2 linked regions of the Azoarcus sp. CIB genome follow. The protein of the gene in region 1 binds, or shares a complex with, the protein of each later gene. Links are inferred from orthologs where the notes say so. Each region holds a gene or a part of one and is shown on either strand. Other genes may lie near its edges.

Region 1 (4,119 bases):
CTTTCCAGCTCACCAACATCATCCGCGATGTCGGCGAGGACGCGCGCCGCGGCCGCATCTACCTGCCGATCGAGGATCTGCAGCGTTTCAAGGTCCCGGCGAGCCAGATCATGGAAGGGCGCCACGACGACAACTTCCGCGCGCTGATGGCCTTCCAGGCCGAGCGCGCCGAGAAGTTCTACGACCAGGCGCTCGCCCAGCTTCCCGCTGCCGACCGCAAGAGCCAGCGCCCCGGCCTCGTGATGGCGGCGATCTACCGCACGCTGCTGCGCGAGATCGCCAGCGACGGCTTCCTCGTGCTCGACCGCCGCACCTCGCTGACGCCGGTGCGCAAGCTGTGGATCGCCGGCAAGACCTGGGTGCGCGCATGACGACGCAGCGGGCCCGGCGATGAACCATCCGGTCGCGGTCATCGGCGCCGGCTACGCCGGCCTGGCGTGCGCGGTCGAACTCGCCCGGCGCGGCGTGCAGGTGACCGTGTTCGAGCGCTCGCACACGCTCGGCGGACGTGCGCGCGTGGTCGTGAAGGACGGCTGGCGCGTCGATAACGGCCAGCACATCCTGCTCGGTGCCTACGGCGAACTGCTGCGCCTGCTGCGCGTGACCGGCGGCTCGCCCAAGGAGCTCGCCCACCTGCCGCTCACGCTGCACACGCCGGGGCAGCTGCACCTACAGGCCGCCCGCCTGCCCGCCCCGCTGCACCTGGCGTTGGGCCTGCTGAGTGCCAAGGGCCTGGGCTGGGGCGACCGGCTCGCGATGCTGCGCCTGATGCGGGTGCTGAAGAAACGGCGCTTCCGCGTCGACGCCGGGCAAAGCGTGGCGGGGCTGCTGCATGAGCTGCGTCAGCCGCAACGCCTCGTGCAGCTAGTGTGGGAGCCGCTGTGCGTGGCCGCGCTGAACACGCCGCTCGCCGAGGCCTCGGCGCAGGTGTTCGCAAACGTGCTGCGCGACAGTCTGGGCGCCGGCGCGGCGGCGAGCGAACTGTTGATCCCGCGCATCGACCTGTCCGAACTCTTCCCCGTACCGGCAGCGCGCTACCTCGCCGTGCGGCGCGGCAAGCTGCGCACCGGAACGCCGGTCGAAGCGATCCATCAGGTGCAGGGCGGATTCCGGCTGGACGGCGACCCCGCGTCGCGGCAGGTCTATGCGCAGGTGGTGCTCGCGACGGCGCCGCACCACGCCACGGCCCTGCTGAATTCCGTCGGCCACTGCGAACGGCTGTCGGCGATGATCGCCGCGCTGCCAAGCGAGCCGATCACGACCGTCTACCTCGCGCTCGGGCCGACGGTGCGTCTGCCCTATCCGATGATCGGTCTCGCGCGCGGGCCGGCGCAGTGGGCCTTCGACCGCGGTCAGCTCGGCGGGCCGCAGGGCCTTGTCGCCTGCGTCATCAGCGCGCATGGTCCGCACGATGCGCTGTCCCGCGAAGACCTGCTGCTGGCCGTGCATGCGCAGCTCGAGCAGGAACTCGGCCTGCGCCTGCCGCCCCTCGAGTGGTCGCAGGTGATTACCGAAAAGCGTGCGACCTTCGCCTGCCGTCCCGGTGTCTCGCGCCCCGGCGCGCAGACGCCCGTGCCGGGGCTGTGGCTCGCGGGCGACTACCTCGATTCGGATTACCCGGCGACGCTGGAATCGGCGGTGCGCTCGGGAATCAATGCGGCCTCGCGCGTGCTGCGCCGCATCGCCAGCACGGCGGCCTGAACCCGTCGCCTCAGGCGGGCCGCAGCGCCGCGGGCTCGACGAGGCGTCCCGCCTGCATGTGCAGCACGCGGTCGCAGCGCGCTGCGAGCGACTCGTCGTGCGTGACGAGGATCAGCGTAGTGCCGGACTCCCGGTTCAGCGCGAACATCAGCTCGATCACCGCCTCGCCGGTCACCGCGTCGAGGTTGCCGGTGGGCTCGTCGGCGAGGAGCAGGCGCGGATCGGGCGCGAAGGCGCGCGCCAGCGCGACGCGCTGCTGTTCGCCGCCGGAAAGATGCTTGGGGTAATGTCGCAGGCGGCTGCCGAGGCCCACGCGCTCGAGCCACTGCCTTGCCGTGGCCGCTGCATCGCGGGCGCCGGCGAGTTCCAGCGGGAGCATGACGTTCTCGAGCGCGGTGAGTGCCGGCAGCAGCTGGAAGGCCTGGAACACGAAGCCGATCGACTCGCCGCGCAGGGCTGCACGGTCGTCCTCGCCGAGCGCGAACAGATCCCGGCCGAGAATATGCACGCCGCCGCTGCTCGGAACATCCAACCCGGCGAGCAATCCGAGCAGGGTCGATTTGCCCGAGCCGGAGGCGCCGACGATCGCGACCGACTCGCCGGCCGCGACGTTGAACGTGACTTCCTGCAGAATCTTGAGCGTGCCTTGGCCGTCGGCCTGCTCGACGCTCTTCGACAGCCCCGAGACTTGCATCACCGGAACGGAGAACTCAATGCCGCTGCGATCCATCGTGACCTTCTTGTTCGCAATCCTGTTGTCGGGTGCCGCCCAGGCGGCAACGATACTCGTGTGGGGCGACAGCTTGTCCGCCGGCTATGGCCTGCGGCCGAAGGAAGACTGGCCCACCTTGTTGCAGACGCGACTTGCACGCGAAGGGTTCCGCCATGCCGTGATCAATGCTTCCGTGAGCGGGGAAACCACGGCCGGAGGACGCACGCGTCTGAGCGCGGCCCTCGACCGCCACAAGCCCGACCTCCTCATCCTGGAACTCGGCGCCAACGATGGCCTGCGCGGCCTGCAACCCGCGCTGATGGGCGAAAACCTGAGCGCGATGATCCAGGCGGCGCGCGGCAAGGGCGCGAAGGTGCTGCTAGTAGGCATGCAGCTGCCGCCCAACTACGGCCCCGCCTACACGCGGCGCTTCCACCAGACCTTCGCCGAGGTGGCACGAGCCGAAAAGGTGCCCCTCGTTCCCTTCCTGCTCGACGGTTTCGCCGACAAGCCGGAATTGTTCCAGCCCGACGGCATCCATCCGACGGCCGAGGCCCAGCCCTTGATCGTCGAAACGGTGTGGAAGGGACTGAGGACGCTGCTCAAGGGCTGAATCGGCCTGCCGGGCCGGTCCGCACCCGGCCCGCATCGATCTCACTCGACGCGCAGCACCGCTTCGCCCGCGACCATGCGCCCGATGACGTGGCCCTCGCTGCCCTGCTCCGCGCGGATCGCCGCCAGCACCGCATCGACGCCGGACTCGGCGCAGGCGATCAGCAGGCCGCCGCTCGTCTGCGGGTCGGTGATGAGCTTGCGCTGCCACTCCGGCGCATCGGCCGGCATCGCCACATCGTCGCCGTAGCTCGCCCAGTTGCGCGTCGAGGCCCCGGTGGCGATGCCGTCGCGCACGAGCTTCTCGGCGGCGGCGATTTTCGGCAGCGCATCGAAATTCACGGTCGCGCCAAGCTTCGAGCCGCGGCAGATCTCCAGCAGGTGCCCGGCCAGCCCGAAGCCGGTGACGTCGGTCACCGCATGCACGCTGCCCATGCCGGCGAGGCGTGCGCCGACGCGATTGAGCAGCGTCGTCCAGCGCAGCATCTCGGCGTAGTCCGCATCCGTCAGCAGGCCCTTCTTGAGCCCCGCGGAGAGGATGCCGATTCCGAGCGGCTTGGTCAGGATCAGCACGTCGCCCGCCTGCGCGCCGGCGTTCTTCTTGACCTGCGCCGGATCGACGACGCCCAGCCCGACGAGGCCGTAGATCGGCTCCAGCACGTCGATGGAATGGCCGCCGGCGATCGGGATGCCCGCGTCGCGGCACACCGCGGCGCCGCCCTCGAGGATGCGGCCGATGACCTCGGGCGGCAGCTTGTCGAGCGGCATGCCGACGAGGGCCAGCGCCAAGATCGGGCGCCCACCCATCGCGTACACGTCGGACAGCGCATTGGTCGCGGCGATGCGGCCGAAATCGTAGGGGTCGTCGACGATGGGGGTGAAGAAATCCGTCGTCGCGACGATGGCCTGCCGCTCGTTCAGCTGGTACACCGCCGCGTCGTCGGCGGTTTCGGTGCCGACGAGGAGCTCGGGCGGGACGATGCCGGCCGGCGCATGCGCGAGGAGTTTCGACAGCACGGCGGGCGCTATTTTGCAGCCGCATCCACCGCCGTGGGAGAATTGCGTGAGTTTGATCTGATCCATGGATTCCGAAG
Region 2 (3,719 bases), 190 kb from region 1 along the record:
GTCGAATGCGCTTCCTGCCACGACCCCCACGGCGTGCCGGGCACGACCTCGAAGTTCCTACCGACGTTCCTGCGTGTAACGGCAGACGGTAGCCAGATTTGCCTGACGTGCCACGTGAAGTAAGGCAGATCGTCCGGGACTACGAGAGAGGCGCCGCAAGGCGCCTTTCTCATTTTTAGAAACCATTTTACAAATATTGTCTTTGAACTGAGAAATAAGTTCAGCCCAATGTTGCATTACATGAACCATAGGTCATGAAAGGCGACGCAGACTTGCCGTCGGCGATCGCGCGAGAAGATTCCGCGTTCCCAACCACCCCGCGCCAACCACCGCACACACGCCGGCAAACATCGCAAACCCCAGCGACCAAGGCTCAGGTACATAAGGCATCTTCAACGCGTAGCGGGCGAGAACCCAGCCCAAGAGCGTCGCCCCGCCTCCGGCAAGTCCGCAGGCTAGCGCGGCGAGCACCGAAAATTCGGCCAGTAGCGCCCGGCGCAGTTGCGCATTGCGGGCGCCCAGGGTCCGCAGCATTGCAAGTTCGTAGTCGCGCTCGTCATGTGTCGATTGCAGTGCCGAGAACAACACGATGAATCCGGCCAGCACAGAGAAGGCAAACACGAACTCGACGATGAGAACCAGCTTGTCGGTCGTCGCACGTACCTGGGCAATCACGGCGTCGACGTCGATGACCGACAGATTCGGGAAGTGCTTGACCAGATCCGTGGTCAGCTGTTGATCGCCGGGAGGCTGGCGGAAGCTGGTAATCAGGCTCGCGGGGTCGCCCTCGAGCAGCCCCGGGGAAGCAATGAAGAAAAAGTTCACACGCATCGAATCCCACTCGAGGGCGCGGACGCTGGTGATCGGGGCCTCAACAAGCCGCCCGGCGACGTCGAAGCGCACGCGGTCTCCGACCTTCAGCGAAAAAGTCTCCGCCAGACCGCGCTCGACAGAAAACTGCGCAGCACTGTCCGTCCCATGCCAGCGCCCTCCTACGACTTCATTTCCATCAGGAAGCCGGCTGCCGTAGCTCAGGTTGAATTCCCGTTCTGCAAGGCGCCGCGTACGCTCGTTCTCGTAACCTTCCGGCCGAACAAGGTTTCCGTTGATCGACTCCAGCCGGCCGCGAATCATCGGACGAACTTCGGGGTCGGGCAGCCCCCGGGCGACGAACAAGGCCGACAACGCTTCGCGCTGATCCGGCTGGATATTGATCACGAAACGGTTCGGTGCGTCAGGCGGGGTCATCGCCCGCCAGTCGTCGAGCAGATCGGCGCGAACGATCGTCAGCAGTAACAGGGCGGTCATGCCAATACCGAGCGCGACGATCTGGACAACGCTTGCGCCGGTGCGGCGCACCAGGGACGCGATGCCATAGCGCCCGCCGCTTCCGCCGAGTGACGTAGTCCCTCTCATGCGACCGAGCAGGTGAAGGAATCCCCACGCAGCGGCCGCGTACACCGCCAGTGCAATACCGAAACCTCCGGCGACCTGCAAACCGAGCCGCAGGTCGTCCGCGATCCAGAACACGAGGGCAAGCAGCGAGATGGCACCGGCCGCCCAGGCGGACGCGCTACGCGTTTCCACCAGCACGATCTCGCGCCGCAGGACACGGAGGGTCGAAACACGCCCGAGGCGCAGGAGTTGCGGAAATACGAATCCGAGCAGCAGGACGACACCGACCGCAACGCCGTGCGCGAAAGGTAACAGCGAGGGCGAAGGCAGGGGCGTATTCATGATCTCGACGAGAATCAGCGCAAGCCCCTGCTGCACAGCCCAACCGAGCGATGCGCCGAGCGTCGCAGCCGCCAGTCCGAACAACGCGAACTCACCCACGACGATCCACACGATCTGCATCTGCCTGGCGCCAAGGCAACGCATCACCGCGCAGGCGTCAAGGTGCCTCTGCATGAACCGCCGGGCCGAAATTCCGATCGCAACGGCCGCGAGTATCACCGTCAGCAGTGCAGCCAGGCGCAGGAATCGCTGGGCCTGATCGAGGGCATTGCGCACTTCGGGGCGCGCATTTTCGATACTCTCGAGCGTCTCGCCGCGCCCCAGGCGGGCTTTCGCCCAGCGCTCGAATGCCGCGACCGCGTCGGGCTCACCGGCAACATGCAGCCGCCAGGTCGCCCGGCTGCCCTGGATCAGGAGACCGGACTCGGCAAGGTCTTCGGCGTTGAAAATCGCGCGGGGAAGCAGGCTGAAGAAGTTTGCGCCGCGATCCGACTCGAAGGTCACCATCCCCCCGACCCTGAACTCCAGACGCCCCAGACCGACGCGATCGCCGACCGCGACGCCGAGGGCCGCCTGCAAGCGCTCGTCGAGCCAGATTTCGCCGCGCGCGGGGATGCGATTGACGATGGCATCGGCCTGATTGGGGCCCGCGGCGACACGGATGTGCCCACGCAAGGGGTAGCCCGCGTCGACGACTTTCACGCCGGCAAGCTGCGCGACACTTTCGGTGCTCACCATGCTGGTGAACAGGACGGTGCGGGCATGCTGCAGACCCAGCCTTTCGGCCTCGCCGCGATAGCTGTCGTCCCACGGGTGATCAGCCCGCAGCAGCAGATCCCCGCCCATCAACTGGTTTGCTTCGCGATCGAGTCCGCGGGCGACGCGATCGGCGAGGAAACCCACGCTGGCAAGGCAGGCCACCGCAATGACGATGGCGATGCCCAGCAGGTGGAGTTCCCCCGCCCGCAAATCGCGCATCATCATGCGCAGGGCGAGATGCAGTGTTCTCATGCGCGGGTGGACGGCCCGCGCCGCGAAAGGTTCAGGCCTTTGGCAGCAGCCGTCGCACGAGTTCGACCCAATAGGCGACGCCGAACGGAATGATGGCGTCGTTGAAATCGTAATGCGGATTGTGGAGGGTGCAGCCACCTTCGCCGGGGCCGTTGCCTATCCACACGTAGCAGCCCGGTTTGTGGCGCAGGTAGAAGGCGAAATCCTCGGCGCCCATGCTCGGGGGCATGTCTGTCAGGACGCTGGCGCCGGGCAGGCTGCCGGCCACGGCAGCGCAGATCGCGGCTTCGTCCGCGGTGTTGATCGTCGGCGGGTAGCCGCGGCGGTAATCGACCTCGACGCTGACCCCATGGCTCGCGGCGACACCATCGCCGATGCGGGCAATGGTCGCTTCGATGCGGTACTGTACCGCGGCGCTGAACGCACGCACGGTGCCACACAGCTTCGCCCGATCCGGGATGACGTTGTAGGCTTCGCCCGCATGGAACTGTGTCACGGACACGACTGCGGAATCGAGGGGGTCGAGGGTGCGGCTGACGACCGTCTGAAGCGCCTGCACCAGCGCGGCCCCTGCGATGATGGAGTCGGTGCCGAGGTGCGGCATCGCACCATGTGCGCCCTGGCCGCGAATCTCGATGTCGAAGCGATCGGCGCTCGCCATGACGGGCCCGTCATGCACGGCGAATTGCCCCGCCGGCAAGCCCGGCCAGTTGTGCATGCCGAAGATGGAAGCCATGGGGAAGCGGTCGAACAAACCGTCGTCGACCATCGCATCGGCGCCGCCCTCACCCTCTTCGGCCGGCTGGAAGATGAAATATGCGGTGCCGTCAAAGTCGGGGTGGGCAGCGAGCACCTCGGCGGCGCCGAGCAGCATCGTCGTGTGGCCGTCGTGGCCACAGGCATGCATGCAGCCTGCGTGCTGGGAGACATGCGCGAAGTCGTTGCGCTCCTGGATGGGCAGGGCGTCCATG

Evidence for each region.
Region 2: the proteins of AzCIB_RS13120 (region 1) and AzCIB_RS13985 are in contact, whole or in part, in a cryo-EM structure (PDB 9GE8), measured with the Escherichia coli proteins. The link is inferred for Azoarcus sp. CIB from one-to-one orthologs.

Annotation. Positions count from the first base shown.
Region 1 is NZ_CP011072.1:2,966,981-2,971,099, forward strand. Bases 572-3,530 are described here. They hold AzCIB_RS13120 (ABC transporter ATP-binding protein), read right to left. Parts: upstream 2,432-3,530; coding sequence 1,712-2,431; downstream 572-1,711. Other genes in these bases: hpnE (hydroxysqualene dehydroxylase HpnE), read left to right, coding at 572-1,701; AzCIB_RS13125 (arylesterase), read left to right, coding at 2,415-3,026; selD (selenide, water dikinase SelD), read right to left, coding at 3,068-3,530. In the rest of the region: presqualene diphosphate synthase HpnD, read left to right, coding at 1-371; more of hpnE, read left to right, coding at 391-571; more of selD, read right to left, coding at 3,531-4,108.
Region 2 is NZ_CP011072.1:3,159,777-3,163,495, forward strand. Bases 1-3,139 are described here. They hold AzCIB_RS13985 (ABC transporter permease), read right to left. Parts: upstream 2,749-3,139; coding sequence 253-2,748; downstream 1-252. Other genes in these bases: AzCIB_RS13980 (cytochrome c3 family protein), read left to right, coding at 1-123; AzCIB_RS13990 (M20 aminoacylase family protein), read right to left, coding at 2,780-3,139. Outside these bases: more of AzCIB_RS13990, read right to left, coding at 3,140-3,719.